2 regions of the Clostridium sp. SGI.024 genome follow, and region 2 is predicted to be linked to the other one. Evidence: riboswitches for the same ligand, from Rfam matches in the RefSeq annotation. Region 2 holds a riboswitch; the other holds the start of a gene.
The links. Region 2 has a riboswitch for FMN ahead of ACQRD5_RS08555 (ECF transporter S component). Riboswitches for the same ligand answer to the same signal wherever they lie in the genome.

Region 1 (9,583 bases), on a different contig from region 2:
ATCAAGTATTTCTATTTTAGACTTTGCAGTAATATATCCCCCAATATCTATACCACTTTCAAATTTTATAAGCTCCTCTTTAGTAAATTCACCTTTACATAATACAATATACTTCTTTCCTACTTTAACCCTTGGATGAATTATTTTATTATATATTTCCCCATCATTGGTTAATAATATTAATCCTGAACTATCATAATCCAACCTTCCAATTGGATAAATTCTTTCATCAACTTTAACTAAATCTAAAATAGTTTTTCTTCCTTTTTCATCCTTTACAGAAGTTATATACCCTTCAGGTTTATTAAGCATAATATAAACCTTCTTTTCTTCAGGTTTTATTATTTTACCTTCATAAGAAACAATATCTACTTCTGCATCTATTTTAACTCCAAGTTCATTTATTATCTTATCATTTACTTTAACTTTTCCACTAAGTATTATTTCTTCACATTTACGTCTAGATGCTATACCACACCTTGCCATATACTTTTGTAATCTTTCTTCCATACTAATCACTCCGAATTTTTAATAAACACTTAATATAGTACTCTAGTATAAAGTTTTGTGCAATAAATTTGTTTATAAGTATACTCTTTCTATATATTTTTCATATAACAAAAAGAGCTACCTAAGTAGCCCTTAATTAACATATAGTTATTCTAAATTTTCTAATAAATTATCTAAACTTCTTTTTAAATCAATAGCTTCTTCTAATGGAAGCTTGATATTACATAATACTTTTTTTGGGATATCAATAGCTTTTTCTTTAAGAGAAGCGCCTTTTTCAGTTAGCTCAGCTATAACAACTCTATCGTCACTTTTATCCCTATATCTTTTAATAAGTTCCATAGATTCTAATTTTTTTAACAATGGAGTTAAAGTTCCAGAGTCTAGATGTAACCTATTACCAATATGTTTTACACTTGCTTTTTCCTCTTCCCATAATACAATCATTACAATATATTGTGTATAAGTTAGATTTAATTCATCAAGCATAGGTTTATATAACTTAATTATTTCTCTTGATAAAGCGTATAAAGAGAAACATAATTGATTATCTAATTTTAGACTACTATATTTATTCATAATTTATTCACCCACAATATAAATATCAAATTTAATTTTATTAAATTAAATAGATTTTACATTTTTATATTATTTATGTCAATATATATTGTATAAATATAATTTTTTTATAATATTTTTTCTATATCTTCTTTTATTTTTAATGGAGATGTTGTAGGTGAATATCTTTTTATTACATTTCCATTTCTATCAATTAAGAATTTTGTAAAATTCCATTTAATATCTTTAGTAAGTATTCCTTTTTCTTGATCCTTTAAATATTTATATATTGGATGTGCATTACTTCCATTAACATCTATTTTTTCAAACATATTAAATGTAACTCCATAATTAATTTGGCAGAAATTCTTAACTTCATTATTATCTCCTGGCTCTTGATTTAAGAATTGATTACATGGGAAACCTAATATTTCTACCCCTGAATCCTTATATTCTTTATATAAATCTTCAAGATCTTTAAGTTGAGGTGTGAATCCACATTTACTTGCTGTATTAACAACTAATACAATCTTTCCTTTGTAATTATTCATATTTACTTCTTTTCCATTAATATCATTTGCTTTAAAATCATAAAAATTCATTTGAAATCCTCCATTAATATATTTATTAAAATTTAATTGTATACAATTAAATATATTTTATGCCTTTAATTTATATAAATCAACAATTATGAAGAAAATGTTTGTTTTATTTATATAATATAACTTTGTTTATTTTTTTATAATATGTATTGTTTAATAATAAGGCCTTAAGAATTGTTATTTCCTAGGGCCAATTTAACTTTATTTGAATAGATCCTTTAGAATATCTTTTACGCTTTTCTTTATTTTATTTACTTTTTCATTATTATTTATGTTATATAACGGTTTTTTATATCGATTATTTAAATAATCAATATAATTTAAATTATCATTAATAGCTGAGCAAATTGAAAATATTATAATAGGGGTTAACTTAGGGATTTTCCATAATAAAACTCCTTTTTATTGCTTTAATAATACATTATATATATTTATAAAATTATTGTTATTATTTTATATGACATTTTTTATATAAAGAATTATTAATTATTATTTACATAATATTATAAATGTAGAAATCATTATCAAATTAATATAAAATAATAAGGTCGATATTAATTTTTGGAGGAAGTTACATGAAAAATTTTTTTAAAAAGATTATATATAATAATTGGATTTTTATAACTATGATTTTAATAGTCCAAGCTAAATCAATGTTATTGTTATCAATGCTAAGAACAAAAGATTCATCAACTATTAATTTAGCTACTATGTACTTTGGTGTACCACCTATAGTGGCACATATACTAATAATTATTTTTATATTTAGTTTTATTTATTTATTTAAATACAAAGGTAAAATTCGTGCTGCTATAACTGTAGATATTATTATATCTATTCTATTTTTATTAGATATTTGGTACTACAGAGCTAATGGTACTTTTTTATCAATAAGACACTTAATTCATCCAGAGATATTTAATCCAATAGGTAAAAGTTTATTAAACTTTAGGATAATAGATTTACTATTTTTTGCAGATTTCTTAGTTTTATTTATTTTATTTAGGTTTAAGAAAATTAGAGATTATAGAGATAATTCAAAATTATTTTTAAGAATAGTTAAAGCTACAACTATATTTATAACAAGTGGAATATTAATTTATTTATGTCATTATTTTATAGATGTTAAGCCAATAAAAGAAGGAAAAGCATTTTTAAGATTATCTTGGGCTCCTTATCAAAGCTTTAGTGATATGAGTCCTTTAGGATATCATGGATATGATTTATTTTATTATACAGGTCTAAATAAAAAATTAACTTCTTCAGAAGTAGAAGAAATTGATAATTGGTTTAAAGATAACAAAGAAGATATAGAAGATAATGAATTTGCTGGATATCTAGAAGGAAAAAACTTAATAGCTATACAAGTAGAGTCTTTAGAAAATTTTGTTATAAATCAAAAAGTTAATGGTCAAGAAATAACACCAACTTTAAATAAGTTATTATCAAATAGTTTATATTTTGATAATATCTATGAACAAAATAACTCTGGTACAAGCTCTGATGCAGACTTAATGGTTAATACCTCCATGTTTCCAGTAAGAAATAATAGTACTTTTCCAACCTATCCATGGACTAGTTACAATAGTCTTCAAATGCTTTTAAAGGATAAAGGATATACTACAATATCAACTCATGCAGAACTACCAGGAAGCTGGAACTGGGCAGAACCACATAAAGCATTTGAAACAGATAAGCTTTGGGAGCTAAAAGACTTTAATCTAGATGAAGTTATAGGACCAGGTTTGTCAGATGAATCATATTTAAAACAAATTGCTAATAAATTAAAGGATGAAAAGGAACCATATTATACTTTTATAGCTACCTTAACAAGCCATGGCCCCTTTGAAATTCCAGATGAGAAAAAGTTATTAAACTTACCTAAAGAATTAGATGAAAATATGATGGGTTGTTATTTCCAAAGTATAAGATATACAGATGAAGCCATAAAACTATTCTTAGAAGAGCTTGATAAAAATGGCCAACTAGATAATACAGTAATAATAATTTATGGAGATCACTGTGGTGTTCACAAATTCTATGAAGATTTGATAACAGATGCTCCACTTGAAGGTGATTGGTGGAAGGATAACCATAAAAAAATACCTTTTATTATCTATAATAAAGATATAAAGGCTACTACAATTTCTAAAGCTGGTGGACAAGTTGACTTCTTACCTACTATATCTTATTTATTAGGTGTAGATAAGGAAAAGTTTGTTGAAACTTCTATGGGACGTATTTTAGTTAATACTAATAGAAATTCAACAATTTTAAATAGTGGTGAAATTATAGGTAATCCTATAGATGATAAAGAAAAGAACTTATTACAAAATATATTTAAAATTGCTGATAATATTATTGAAGGTAACTATTTTAAGCTTAAAAATAATTAAGAAAGAGCACTTCCCTTTTTAGTTAGGAAGTGCTTTTTATAATACCGCAAAAATATTTACAATATTTCCCAGTAAATAATTATTAATTTAGTCTTTGAATTATTTCTAAGTTATATTTATTTAGTATTTCTAAATCTATCTCTTTATTAAATTCCATAAGCTGACTTATAATTATATTTCCTTCAGTTTTATAGCTTAATATTTTTCCTTTAGCCTCATCTTTAAAATCACTCCATGTCCATAGATGAGCAGTGCCTTCAGTTGCTTTAATTTCATATATATACTTTTTTGACATTAAAATATATTGAGATAACAATAACCTTTTGTTATTTACATCATAGATATATTCTTTAGAATATCCCTTAATACATTCTCTTTTTTCTTTATCTAAATTTAAATAATTAATATACATTTCTTTAAACTTTCCCATTTAAATACTCCATAAATATATTTTTATTATAAAGTATTATATCATTCTTATATAAAAATTAAAAATTCAAATATTAGACTTTTAAAAATATGAATTAAAATAGTTTTAATACATTTGCCATTTCAATTGCAGAAACAGCAGCATCATATCCTTTATTACCAGCTTTGGTTCCTGCTCTTTCAATAGCTTGTTCAATTGAATCAGTTGTAAGTACTCCAAAAATTACTGTTTTTTCATATTCTAGTGAAACAGTTGCAATTCCCTTTGAAGCCTCAGCACATACATAATCAAAATGTGGAGTTGAACCTTTAATAACTGCCCCTAAACATATAACTGCATCATACTTTTCACTTTTTACCATTTTCTTAGCTACTAATGGAAGCTCAAAAGCTCCAGGAACTAACGAAAGTTCTATATCTTCCTCATTAACGCCATGCCTTTTAAGTCCATCCATGGCACCATCTATTAACTTAGATACGATAAAATCATTAAATCTAGCTGCTACTATTCCAATTTTTAAATCTTTTCCTATTAAATTTCCTTCTAATAACTTCATATTAATACCTCCAAAATTTACTATAATAAAATGTGATTCATTTTTTCTTTTTTAGTCTTTAGATAAAATTCATTTATATTATTTTCCTTTATTTGTATAGGAACTCTTTCGAGTACCTTTATTCCAAACTCATTTAATCCATTAATTTTCTCTGGATTATTTGTCATAAGTCTAATATTAAAGACATTTAGAGACTTTAAGATTGATGCTGCTATATCATAAGTTCTTAAATCTGGACTAAAACCTAATTTTATATTTGCTTCTACAGTATCATAGCCTTCTTCTTGCAGTTTATAAGACTTAAGCTTATTTATTAATCCAATACCTCTTCCTTCTTGTCTCATATATATTAATATTCCAGTTCCCTCTTTAGCTATATTTCTTAATGCTAACTCTAATTGCTCTCCACAATCACACCTCTTAGAACCAAAAACATCCCCTGTTAAACATTCTGAATGAATTCTAATTAGCACAGAGTCAGCATTTTCTATATCTCCCAAAACCAAAGCTATATGCTCTTTCCCTGATATTTTTTCAGTAAATCCATACATTTTAAAATTTCCATATTTAGTTGGCATCTCAACTTCAGTTTCAGTTTTTATTAATATTTCTTTCTTTTCCCTATATTTAACTAAATCATCTATTGTAATAATCTTTAAATTATGAGATTCTGCAAAAAGAAATAAATCCTCTGTTCTTGCCATAGTCCCATCATCTTTCATAATTTCACAAATTACTCCAGCTTCCTTTAATCCAGCCAATTTAGCTAAATCTACAGCAGCTTCTGTATGACCTCTTCTTTCTAAAACCCCATTTTCCTTTGCTATTAATGGGAACATATGACCAGGTCTTCTAAAATCTTTACTTATACTATTTTCATCTATTACCTTTTTAATTGTTAAAGCTCTTTCATAAGCAGAAATACCAGTAGTTGTGTCAATATGATCTATAGAAACAGTAAATGCAGTTTCATGATTATCAGTATTTAAACTTACCATAGTCCTTATATTTAACTTTTCAGCTAAAGTATTTTTTATTGGCATACATATTAATCCCTTACCAAAACTAGCCATAAAGTTTATTGAATCAGCATTAACTTTTTCAGCAGCCATTAAAAGATCGCCTTCATTTTCTCTTCCTTCATCATCCATAACTATTATCATTTTCCCAGCTTTTATATCTTCAATTGCTTCTTCTATTGAATTAAATTTAAACATAACATTACCTCCTACATAAAACCATTTTCTCTTAAAAAGTTTTCATTTATTTTAGATTCAGTACATGTATTCTTATTATTAAAATTCATAAAGCTTTCAATATATTTACCCACTATATCAAATTCGATATTTACCAAATCTCCTGTTTTTTTATCTAGTAAAGTGGTTTCTTTGCTTGTATGTGGTATTATTGATAGCAAAAATTTCTCATTATCAACATAAGCTACTGTTAAGCTTATACCATCTATTGCTATGGAACCTTTTTCTACTATGTATTTTATGAAATGTGATAATGGCTTAATAGTAATTAAAATTGATTTATCATCCTTAACTATAGATGTTATTTCACCAGTGGAATCTATATGTCCACTTACAATATGTCCACCAAATCTACCATTTGAACTTAATGCTCTTTCTAAATTTACTTTAGAACCTTTACTTAAATCACCTAAGTTACTTCTTTTTAATGTTTCTAAAACCACATCTGCTTCAAAAGTTTTATTATTTAATTTAGTAACAGTAAGACAAACACCATTAACGGAAATACTATCACCTAAGTTAGTATTTTCTAATACCTTATTTGCTTCTATTTTTATGCTACAATGTTTAACACCTTTTTTTATTTCATTTACAATACCTACTTCTTCTACTATTCCTGTAAACAAATTATCATCTCCTTATATAAGAAGTTATTAAAATATCTTCACCTAAATATTCAATTTTAAGGTTAGAAGCTTTGAAAGAATTAGTTAATAAATCTATTCCTTTACCCTCAACAAAGGTTTTTGATTCTTTTCCACCTATTATTACAGGTGCCATAAATAGCATTAACTTATCTATAATTCCAGCTTCTAATGCTGAATAATTAACTTCTCCTCCACCTTCAAGAAGAATACTATCAATTTTCATTTCACCTAATTTAATCATTAATTTATTTAAATCTACTTTATTATTTATGCTATCTATTGTTATTACTTTAGCCTTTAATTCTTCCACCAATGCTTTTTTATTTAAATCAATATTTTTAGTAGTGGCAATAATTGTTTCATACTTATAAGCTGTTTTTAATATTTTTGAATCTAATGGAATTCTAAGGTTGCTATCCAATATAATTCTTATAGGATTTCTTCCACCATGAATATTACAATTTAAGGTTGGATCATCAATAATGACTGTATTTACACCAACCATTATTCCACGTAATTCATTTCTCAACTCATTAACTTTTGCTCTTGAAGTAGCACCAGTTATCCATTTAGATTCTCCTGTTTTTGTTGCAATTTTCCCATCTAAAGAAACTCCTGACTTTAAAACTACAAAAGGAAGCTTAGTTTTTATGTATTTTATAAAAACTTCATTTAATTTTAAACATTCTTCTTCTAAAACCCCCACTTTAACCTCTATTCCTAGACTCTTCAATTTTTCTATACTTTTACCAGAAACTAAGGGGTTAGGATCTAAATGTCCAATTACAACCTTAGATATACCTGATGAAATTAATTTATCTACACAAGGTGGAGTCTTTCCATAATGAAAGCATGGTTCTAGAGTTACATATATAGTTGCTCCTTTAACGTCATCTGTTGCATTGTTTATAGCCTCTATTTCAGCATGATTTCCACCATATTTACTATGATATCCTTGTCCAATTATTTCCCCATTTTTTACAATAACTGCTCCTACCAATGGATTTGGATTAACCTTTCCTTTTCCTTTCTTGGCTAATTCAATTGCCATCTTCATAAATTTCTCTTCCATAGCATCACTCCTTTTTTATTCTTAAGAATTAAAAAAGTCCTGAGAATAAACTCAGGACAATAAATCTTTGTAAAATAATACTATTAAAAGCACATAATATTGTTAATTATATATCATAAATATAATTAAAAAAGCTCTGAAATATAAAAATATTCCAGAGCAAAATAATTAACAAATATTAATAAACATAATTTATAAGTATAAATTACAAATAAAATATCTTCTTCCATCCAGACTTTACTGTCGGCCTCGGAGTTTCACCGAATCATGCTAAATAGCTCGCGGGCTTTACCGCCGGTAGGGAATTTCACCCTGCCCTGAAGATTTATTAAGTTTTATATTGTTATTATATTATCAATATATATATTTGTCAATATTTTCTTATTATTTATTCAACATCATATAACTTATAATATTTATTCTTTAAGTAAGCTATAAAGTATTTAGAATTAAGTTCTTCTCCAGTAATTCTCTTTATAAGTTCTTCAGGAGTATAAATAGCACCATGTACATGTACTTTTTCATTTAACCACTTAGTAACTTCAGTTAAATTTCCATTCTTAACTTCTTCCATTACATTTGGATTTTCCTTTAACAGTGTATTAAACATTTGTGCACCATATAGATTTCCTAAAGCATAACTTGGGAAGTACCCAAAAGATCCATCTGACCAATGCATATCTTGAAGAATTCCTTCAGCATCATTTTTAGGTTCTACTCCTAAATATTCCTTATACTTCTTATTCCATATATCTTTAACTTCATTTACAGTTATTCTTCCATTAATTAATTCTTTTTCAATTTCATATCTAATTATAATATGAAGTCCATAAGTTAATTCATCAGCTTCAGTTCTAATTAATGATGTTTCAACATAATTCATAGCTTCATAGAATTCATCTAAAGTAACATCTTTGAAGTCATCAAAATATTCCTTAGCCACAGGTAAAAGATATGAACAGAATTCCTTACTTCTTCCTAATATGTTTTCATAGAATCTTGATTGTGATTCGTGAATTGCCATAGAAGCTCCTTGTTGTAATCCTGTTGATTCTAAATCATCACTAATATTTTGTTCGTAGATTCCATGTCCACCTTCATGTATTGTGCTAAATAAAGCTGATGTAAACTCATCTTCATGATAATTAGTAGTTAATCTAACATCTTTATTTCCAAAATTAGTTGTAAAAGGATGTACACTTACATCTAATCTACCAGCTTCCATATCAAAGCCTATTTTATTTAAAATAAATAAAGATAACTCTTTTTGCTTGTCTGCATCAAAGTGTCCATATAAGAAATCACGATTTAACTTCTTTTTACTTCCCTTAACTTTATTTAATACTTCAATTATGCCATCCTTTAATTCAGAAAAAATCTTATCTAGCTTTTCTGTAGTAAGCCCTAATTCATATTTATCTAATAAAGTATCATATTTGTCATTTTTATATCCCCAATAATTAATGAATTCCTTTTGAAACTCAACTACTTTTTCCAAATAAGGTTTAAATATTTCGAAATCACTAGCATCTTTTGCCTTCTCCCATGCTATTTCT
Region 2 (9,583 bases):
ATCTTGAAAGATGGTTACTTCTAATGGGTCAACTAGGAAATGTAGATGATGAAAATTCCAAATTAATTTATGGACTTTACTATAAGTTTATGAGTAAAGAATTGTTAAAAGCACGACTTCTTGTTCCTATTCAAAAGGATGGAGAAATTCCCCCTCCAAATGAAAATGGCGCTACTGTTTTAGATAAGGATGTGAAATTAAAATTCCCTATTGATAATGGGAAAGATGATAGACAAGCAATTCGCATGTATACTGATTGGAAACGTCTTAGAATGGTGTACGATGAAAATTGGTCTGGTCTTATTGAGCCAGTTAAGGATTTCATTGATGTATTCGACGTACTTTTAAATATGACAGAGTATTATGAAGCAGGTATCTATATTAGTAAAGATAGCTATTATCAAATGGAAGCAGAAAACAAAAAATAGAATAAATATATAGGACTACAGAATAATATTTCATTTCCCAAAGTGAATATAGCCTTAAGAAAAGATGAGCAAGAAATCAATGACTTCTTGCTCATCTTTTCTTAAGGTATATTTATTATACCTTAACCCTCTTTGTTTTTTATACTTCTTATAAGTATCTATCATTAAATTAGTATGATATTTTATATTATTCTAATACATATTCATTTACTTTGTCTTCATATTAATTTTTCTTCATACTATTAAGTAATATTATACCTGTTAAAAGTGATGCAATTAAATCACTTAATGGTTGTGCTATCCACACTCCATTAACTCCTAATCCAAATATTCTAGGTAAAATTATCATAAATGGAATTAATAAAATAACTTGTCTTAATAGACTTAATATCATTGCAGTTTTTGCTTCACCAATTGATTGAATATAGTTTGTTCCAGTAATTGAAACTCCAACTATAGGTAACATTAATAAATATATTCTTAATCCCTTAACAGAAATATCCATAAACTTAGGATCTTTATTAAATATTCCTATTATAGCTTCTGGGAAGCTTTGAACTACTATAAATGCTATTACTAATATAATAGTTGCAACTATAAGTGATAATTTATATGCTTCTTGAGCTCTTTTCTCTTGCTTAGCTCCATAATTAAAGCCTATTATAGGCTGTGCTCCTTGATTTATCCCAAAAATAGGCATTAAACACATAAGTGCAATTGAAGATATTGTAGCCATTGCTCCTATTGCAATATCTGTTCCATATATTTTAAGTACATTATTAGCTATAACTTGAACTAAACTAGCTGCCATTTGCATTGCAAAAGGTGATGCCCCAATTGCCAATATTTTTATTATTATATCCTTATTTAGCTTTAAATTTGATTTGAAAAATCTTAAATTTGATTTTCCACTTACATAATATCTAACACCTATTATAGCTGTTATTAATTGTGAGATAATAGTTGCAACAGCTGCTCCTTGAATACCCATTTTAAATATGAAGATAAATACAGCATCTAATACTATATTAGTTAGGCATCCAATAATCATAATTGTAGCAGCAAGCTTTGGATTTCCATCACCTCTTATAGTATTATTTAATGTAAATGCTACCATATTAAACACTGTTCCTAATAAAATTATGTATATATATGATTTAGCATAATATAAGCTACTTTCACTTGCACCAAACTTAGTTAAAATAGACTCTCCAAAAACTATTCCTATTACAGTTAATATAATAGCAATTATTACAGATAAAGTTATAGCATTTCCTATTACTTTTTCTGCTTCTTCTCTTTTACCTTGTCCTAATTTTATAGAAATAGTAGTAGTTGCACCAATTCCAACTAGCATACAAAACCCTAAAACAATAGTTGTTATAGGTAAGGTTACACCTACTCCAGTAATTGCTAGAGAACCAACCTCTGGTATATTACCTATAAAGATTCTATCTACTACATTATATAAAGCATTAACTAACATACCAATTATAGCTGGCACTGAATATTTTAATAATAATTTACTAATTTTTTCTTTTGCAAGTAATTCTTGTGTACTCATTAAATCACACTCCTAGTTATATACATTTCTTTAGTAAATTTAAAATTATTTCTTTTTCTTCAAAAGTTAAATTTTTAGTTAACTTTTCTTCCCAAGCTTTTGCAACTTTGTATATATCCTTTTTATGTTCCATAGCTTTTTCAGTTAAAAAAATTCTATAAGCTCGCTTATCTTTTTCGTCATTTACTCTTATAATAAAATCCTCAATTTCTAATTTTTTAATAGCTCTAGCTGTTGTCCCCTTATCTATTTTTAGATTTAGGCATAAATCTTCTTGCCTTACTCCATCTTTTCTATATAGTTCCATTAAAAAATTAAATTGTCCATAACCAAGTCCTAAATGAGATAATTCTTTTAAGAAAAATATATTACCCATTCTTTGAATTTCTGATATATATTTTGCTATATTTTCACACTCTATCTCTTTCATAACAAACTCCTAAACAAATCAAGTTTAATACACTTAATATATAACAATGTAGTTGCGTTTGCAACCATGTTATTATAGTATATGAAAAAGTAATTTTCAATGGATAATAATAAAAAGATAGGAATACTTTAAATATAGTACTCCTATCTTTTCATTAAATTTATTATATTAAACTGAGCCAAGGCTTCCTTTTCTACTATTATCCAATTTTGAATCTACCTTGAAAATTGCTAATGATACTTTCTTATAAAGTACGTAAGTTATTCCACATACCATTATAGATTTTATACCATTAAAAGGTAATAATCCTATAGTTACATATTGAACTATTTCATTAGGTGCCATTTGCATTCCATATGCTGGTAATAAGAAATACACATTAGCTATAATTCCTATAACCTCAATACATATAGTTCCTAATATCATTCCAAGTATAGCTGTTTTCTTACTCTTATTCCTGTTATAAACCCATGCTGCTGGAGCAACTAGAGAAACTCCTACTATGAAATTAGCCATTTCTCCAACAAAACCTGTTCCAGTACCTTTTACAATTAGAATCAATAAATTTTTTAATAATTCTATTAATACTCCAGCCATAGGTCCAAAAGCAAAGGCTCCCATAAGTGCTGGAATGTCACTTAAATCAATTTTTAACCATGGAAATGGTAAAAATGGTATTGGAAAATCAAAGTACATAAGTACCACTGCTATGGCACCTAAAAGTGAAATTTTAATAAATTTGTTTAAATTTTTGTTTTGTTGATTGTTCATTTTTTCTCCTCCCAAAAGATATCCCCTGGGGCATGGGTTAGTGCTTAACATGATATTAATTTAACAATATTCCTATGATTTTAGAAAAATTACACAGTTTATAATAAATAAAAAAACCCTAATGTAAAACTACATCAGGGTTTAAAATCATAAGAAATAAGATTTGCTAAATTAAATACATAACAAGCAATATCTAACACCTTACCTTCTTTCATCCAGACTATACTGTCGGCCTCGGAGTTTCACCGAATCATGCTAGAAATTAGCGCGCGGGCTATACCGCCGGTGGGGAATTACGCCCCGCCCTGAAGATAATTTATTTACAATATTATTATATTCCTATTTAGAATTATTTACAAGCAATTTTTTTAACAATCTTCTTCTTTTATTCCTTTCATAGATAAAGATATTCTATTTCTCTTACTATCTACTTCAATAATCTTTACTTTAACTATATCTCCTAATTTAACTATATCTAATGGATGCTTTACAAACCTATCCGCCATTTGACTTTTGTGAACTAATCCATCTTGATGGACTCCTATATCTACAAAAGCTCCAAAGTCTGATACATTTCTTACAGTCCCCATAAGTATCATACCTTCACTTAAATCTTTTAAATCTATTACCCCAGTTTTTAAAATAGGCTTCGGCATTTCATCTCTAATATCTCTACCTGGTTTTTTAAGTTCTTTAATAATGTCTTCTAAAGTAAGTTCTCCTACCCCTAGTTCTTTTGATATATTTTTTATTCCTTTTTCTTTAACTCTTTCATCTATATCTTTTAGGTTATTTTCTTTTAAGTCATTATCATTATACTTAAGTAAAGATATTAAGTTTCTAGCCACTTCATAAGATTCTGGGTGTACTGAAGTATTGTCTAATGGATCTTTACTTTCCATAACTCTTAAAAATCCTGCACATTGCTCATATGCTTTTTGTCCAAGTCTTTTTACTTTCAAAAGCTCTTTTCTGCTTTTAAAGCCACCTACTTCGTCTCTATAAAGAACTATATTATTAGCAATACTTGAGTTAATTCCTGCTATATAAGTAAGTAAAGAAGGTGTTGCAGTATTTAAATCAACTCCAACCTTATTAACAGAGTCTTCAACTACTCCAGTTAAAGATTCATCTAGCCTTTTAGGTGTAACATCATGCTGATATTGACCTACACCTAGTGCTTTAGGATCTATCTTTACTAGTTCAGCCATAGGATCTTGTAATCTTCTTCCTATTGATATAGCACCTCTAACTGTAACATCTAAATCTGGGTATTCTTTCGTTGCAAGCTCTGATGCTGAATACACTGATGCTCCCGCTTCTGATACTATTACATAAGCTACTTCTTTTCCATTTTCTTTTTTTATTTCTGAAATGACTTCTGATATTACTTCTTCTGATTCTCTAGAGGCAGTTCCATTTCCTAAGGAAATTACTTCAACATTATGTTTATTAATTAGCTTCTTTAATACTTCCTTAGTTTCTTTTACTTTATTTTGTGGTGCTGTTGGATAAACTGTAGTATTTTCTAAGAATCTTCCTGTACTATCAAGCACAGCTACTTTACATCCTGTTCTAAACCCTGGGTCATAGCCCATAACAACTTTTCCTTTTATAGGTGGTTGCATAAGTAATGATTTTAGATTTTCTTTAAATATCTTTATTGCTCCCTCTTCACCTTTATCTGTTAATTCATTTCTAACTTCTCTTTCTATAGATGGGTATATTAATCTTTTTAATGAATCTTTAATTGCAGTTTTTAAATATTCATCTGTTATATTATTACCCTTCAATATTTCTTTCTCTAAGTAACTTATTATCTTATCTTCATTAACAGTTATCTTAACAGTAAGTACCTTTTCCTTTTCACCTCTATTTATAGCTAAAATTCTATGAGGTGGTATTTTAAATACATCTTCACTATATTCATAATACATTTCAAAAGGTGTATGCTCTTCACTATTACCTTTTGATTCAATCTTTCCTTCTCTAAAAACTAGGTTTCTTATCCATTTTCTATATTTTGCTTCATCTGATACTTCTTCAGCAATTATATCTAAAGCTCCATTAATTGCATCTTCTTCTATAATAACTTTCTTTTCTGCATCAATGTATTTTTTAGCTTCTTCCTTTATATCTCCCTTAAATTCTCCTGACAAAATTACTTCTGCCAATGGCTTTAAGCCTTTTTCTAATGCAATTGTTGCTCTTGTTCTTTTCTTTTGTTTATATGGTCTATAAATATCCTCAACTTCTGTTAAAGTTAAAGCCTTTTCTAATGATTTTTGGATATCTTCTGTTAGTTTACCTTGCTCATCTATAAGCCTAAGTACATCTTCTTTTCTCTCTTTTAAATTTCTAAGATAAATTAATCTATCTTGAAACTTTCTTAAAACTTCGTCACTTAATGCACCAGTCTGTTCTTTTCTGTACCTAGAAATAAATGGAACCGTATTTCCATCATCAAGTAAATTAATAACATTATTTACTTGAGTTAAGCTTATTCCAAGTTCTTCTGCTATTCTTCCTGCTATATCAACCATAAGTTTCCTCCTAAAAAAAATCATATTACTATTATAATACAATTTTATACTTTTATATATTATTCTCTTGATATTATGTAAAATAACGTATATAATTATAATTGTAAAATATTTACAATCAGGTGATGTTATGAATAAAATTTCTATTTTCATTAATAAACTAATTAATATACTTCTAGTATTTTTCATAATTTTTATCATTTTAAATCAATATTATATTATAGAGTTTTCAACCACCTTTAAATATATACTTTATTTTTTAACTTTAATTCTAATTCTTATTTCTTCTACTAAAGAAATAATAGTTAGTAAATCTGCCTTAACAAAATTTATTAACTGTATAATTTTGTTTAGCTTTATAGTTGGGGGAGTTTTTTCTATAATTTCTAATAAAATAAATATTTCTATTTATATTTGTATATTATTTTCCTTTACAAGTGGGTTTATTGATCTTATATACAAGAAAGCTTAATATTTTAGAAAATTATATTTGTTATATTTTAAAGCCTTAATTAATAGTATTAATTATAACTATTTTTTGAGGTATTTTTTATGAGAAAAAAAATAATTTATTATGTATCCCTATTTACTACAATAGTTTTATTATCTTTATCATTATTTTCAAATTTTACATATTCACCCTTTAACGCTGATAATGTAAAAAAAAGCATTGCTATACTATCTTCTGACACATATGCTGGTAGACTTGCTGGTAGCAAAGAAAACTCTTTATTAGAAGAATTAATAAGAAAAAACTTTCAAGATAATAAGCTTATCCCACTAAATGATAGCTATAAGGAAAGCTTTAAAGTTATTTCTCCAGTAAATAATAATAGCACTCCTTACTTAAAAATTTCTTATGATGATGGATATGAAGAAAACCTAAAATATGGTGTTGACTTTAAAGAAGATATGATTAATTTTAAAAACACAAAAATAACCTTTTCTAATGAGGATAAGGTTAATGTCTTTTCTAATTATATTGAAGTAAGCACTACAAATGGAAAATTTCTATTTCATTTAGCTCCTAATAATAATTTTTCTTTTAGAAGTTCTTTTATACATGATTTTCCTTACAATATGATGGTATTAATAAATACTGATACCTACAATAAAATATTAAACTCTTTAAGAGATGGAGCCGAGATTTCTATTAATATTCCATTTTCTACAGAAGAAAAAGAAATATCTAACGTAGTAGGAGTTATTAAAGGAACATCTAAATCTCTTCCCCCATTAGTTTTAACTGCTCATTTTGACCATTTAGGTACTGATGCTCTTAAAAATATTTATGGTGGAGCTTTAGATAATGCTTCTGGCACATCTTTTATGCTTGAACTTCAAAAGTCTCTTGCAACTTATGGTAAACCAAAAAGAGATATAATTTTTGTGGCTTTAAATGCAGAAGAATTTGGGCTTTTAGGTTCTAAAGCTTTTGCAGAAAAAAATCTAAATAAATTAAAAGGAGCTGAAGTTATTAACTTTGATATGATTGGAAGTGATAACTTTCCACTTACTTTAATGCTAGGTACAAATTATAAAGATAAGGAATCAAAACTTCTAGAATCCATTGAAAAAATAGCTAAAAGAAATAATGTAAATACAAAGATAGCTTATGAAAATTCAAGTGATCATGCTAGTTTTAATCTATTAGATATAGATTCCCTTAGCTTTTGTCATAGTGATTTAAGTAAAATTCATACACCTAATGATACTGTTGACTATATTAGCATAAAAGCCATTAATGAGGCTTATACTGTAATAGAAGATAAAATATTTGACTCATCCTATAGCATTGTAACTAAATTTTTCTATAGTAAAACTTCAATATATATTTTTTCTTTTTTATTTGGCTTCTTAGTATCTGCTCCTTTTATAACACACCTTAAGAAATGTAAAATTAATAATGTAAAATTTAGAATAAAGGAATAAACTCCTTGCGGAGTTTATAAATTAAATAATATTTTGGTAATTTGCTTCAAATTACATCCATAATTCTACATTTTACTTTCTACATTTTTAATTCAGGACTGCTTAAGCAGTCCTTTTTATATTTCTATAACAACTTAAAATCCTTCAGTAGCATCATGCTTTATAAGATAAAGAATCAAAATTAATAATATATCTATTTATTATTTTTTAAATATGCAGTAATAAAGTTATCTATTTCTCCATTCATTACAGCATTTAAATTAGCAGTTTCTTCTCCAGTTCTATGATCCTTTACCATATTATATGGATGGAATACATAAGATCTTATTTGACTTCCCCATCCCATATCCTTAAGATCACCGGTTAAGTCTTCAATTTTCTCCTTATGAGCTCTTTCTTTTAAATCAATTAGTTTGGATTTTAGCATAGACATAGCTGTATCTTTGTTTGAAAATTGACTTCTCTCACTTTGGCACTGTACTACTATTCCAGTTGGTAAATGAGTTATTCTAATAGCAGATTCAGTTTTATTAACGTGCTGTCCACCTGCTCCACTTGCTCTATAAGTATCAATTTTTAAGTCTTCACTTCTTATTTCAATATCTTGATCCTTTGTAAGTTCAGGTAATACTTCTACAGAAGCAAAGGAAGTTTGCCTTTTACCATTTGCATTAAAAGGAGATATCCTTACAAGTCTATGAACTCCCTTCTCTGCTTTTAAGTAGCCATATGCAAATTCTCCTTTAACATTTAAAGTAACACTTTTTATTCCTGCTTCATCACCTTCTAAGTAATCTATAGTCTCAACTTTAAAGCCTTTTTTCTCACACCATCTAGTGTACATTCTTAATAACATTTCAGTCCAATCATTTGCATCACTACCGCCTACACCTGCATGTAATGTTAGTATTGCATCATTTCTATCATATTCACCAGATAATAAAAGTTTTATTCTATATTCTTCAACATCTTTTTCTATACTTCTAATTTCACTAATAACTTCATTAATAGAATCTTCATCATCTTCTTCTATTAATTCAGCTAATATTTCTACATCTTCAACTCTTGTAACTAAAGAATCGAATTTATCTATTTTATCTTTAATTCTCTTACTTTCTTTAGTTACTTCTTCTGCCCTTTTTATGTCTTCCCAAAATCCTGACTCTTGCATTTTTAAGTCTAATTCTTGTAATTGCTTTTCTAAGGCTTCCTTGTCAAAGAGAAACCCTCAATTCTTCTATAAATTTTTTAATATCATTAAGCTTAGCTAGTTCTGTTTCTAACTTAATTAACATAATATCACAACCTTTTTTAAATTAATAATGTAGAATGTAAAATGTAAAATTATTGATGTAATTTGTTCCAAATTACTTATAATATATTTATTTAATTTTACATTTTTAATTATTCATTTTACATTCATAAACAGGGGCTGTCGCACTAAGAAATTTATATACAATATATTTATTTAAAAATTTAAAATAAATATATTGTGATATTTCTTTTTAATGAAACAGCCCCTTAATTTTTCGTAATTTGGAACAAATTACTTCCTAAATTTTTAATTCTTCATTCTTAATTTTTCATTATGCGATAGCATCCTATGCTTCTCTTCCACAACAGTTTTTATATTTCTTTCCACTACCACATGGACAAAGATCATTTCTTCCAACCTTATTTTCATTTCTTACAGGTTGTTTCTTAGTATCTCCTTCATCTCCACCATGGCTTGCTGAAGTTTCTTCTGCTACTCTTTCTCTTTCAACAGGTTTTTGAATTTGAATATGATATAGGAATTTGACAGTATCTAATTTTATTCCTTCTATCATCTCTTCAAACATAGCACTACCTTCCATTTGGTATGCTTGAATTGGATCCATTTGCTTATATGCTCTAAGTCCAATACCTTGTTTTA

Region 1: it holds a riboswitch for FMN, as region 2 does, so the genes downstream of both, ribD (bifunctional diaminohydroxyphosphoribosylaminopyrimidine deaminase/5-amino-6-(5-phosphoribosylamino)uracil reductase RibD) here and ACQRD5_RS08555 (ECF transporter S component) in region 2, are expected to answer to the same signal.

What each region holds. Positions count from the first base shown of each region.
Region 1 is NZ_JBNPON010000040.1:23,836-33,418, forward strand. Features, by position in the region: gene ACQRD5_RS11440 (pseudouridine synthase) at 1-510, opposite strand, end outside; gene ACQRD5_RS11445 (MarR family winged helix-turn-helix transcriptional regulator) at 658-1,089, opposite strand; gene ACQRD5_RS11450 (glutathione peroxidase) at 1,197-1,670, opposite strand; gene ACQRD5_RS11455 (LTA synthase family protein) at 2,246-4,066, shown strand; gene ACQRD5_RS11460 (hypothetical protein) at 4,149-4,496, opposite strand; gene ribH (6,7-dimethyl-8-ribityllumazine synthase) at 4,591-5,052, opposite strand; gene ACQRD5_RS11470 (bifunctional 3,4-dihydroxy-2-butanone-4-phosphate synthase/GTP cyclohydrolase II) at 5,073-6,269, opposite strand; gene ACQRD5_RS11475 (riboflavin synthase) at 6,281-6,934, opposite strand; gene ribD (bifunctional diaminohydroxyphosphoribosylaminopyrimidine deaminase/5-amino-6-(5-phosphoribosylamino)uracil reductase RibD) at 6,939-8,027, opposite strand; FMN riboswitch at 8,242-8,356, opposite strand; gene ACQRD5_RS11485 (carboxypeptidase M32) at 8,416-9,583, opposite strand, start outside.
Region 2 is NZ_JBNPON010000024.1:2,366-11,948, reverse strand. Features, by position in the region: gene ACQRD5_RS08570 (SseB family protein) at 1-428, shown strand, start outside; gene ACQRD5_RS08565 (MATE family efflux transporter) at 652-1,992, opposite strand; gene ACQRD5_RS08560 (MarR family winged helix-turn-helix transcriptional regulator) at 2,009-2,422, opposite strand; gene ACQRD5_RS08555 (ECF transporter S component) at 2,591-3,193, opposite strand; FMN riboswitch at 3,393-3,510, opposite strand; gene ACQRD5_RS08550 (Tex family protein) at 3,562-5,736, opposite strand; gene ACQRD5_RS08545 (M28 family metallopeptidase) at 6,289-7,668, shown strand; one part of gene prfB (peptide chain release factor 2) at 7,862-8,884, opposite strand; one part of gene prfB (peptide chain release factor 2) at 8,886-8,963, opposite strand; gene secA (preprotein translocase subunit SecA) at 9,270-9,583, opposite strand, start outside.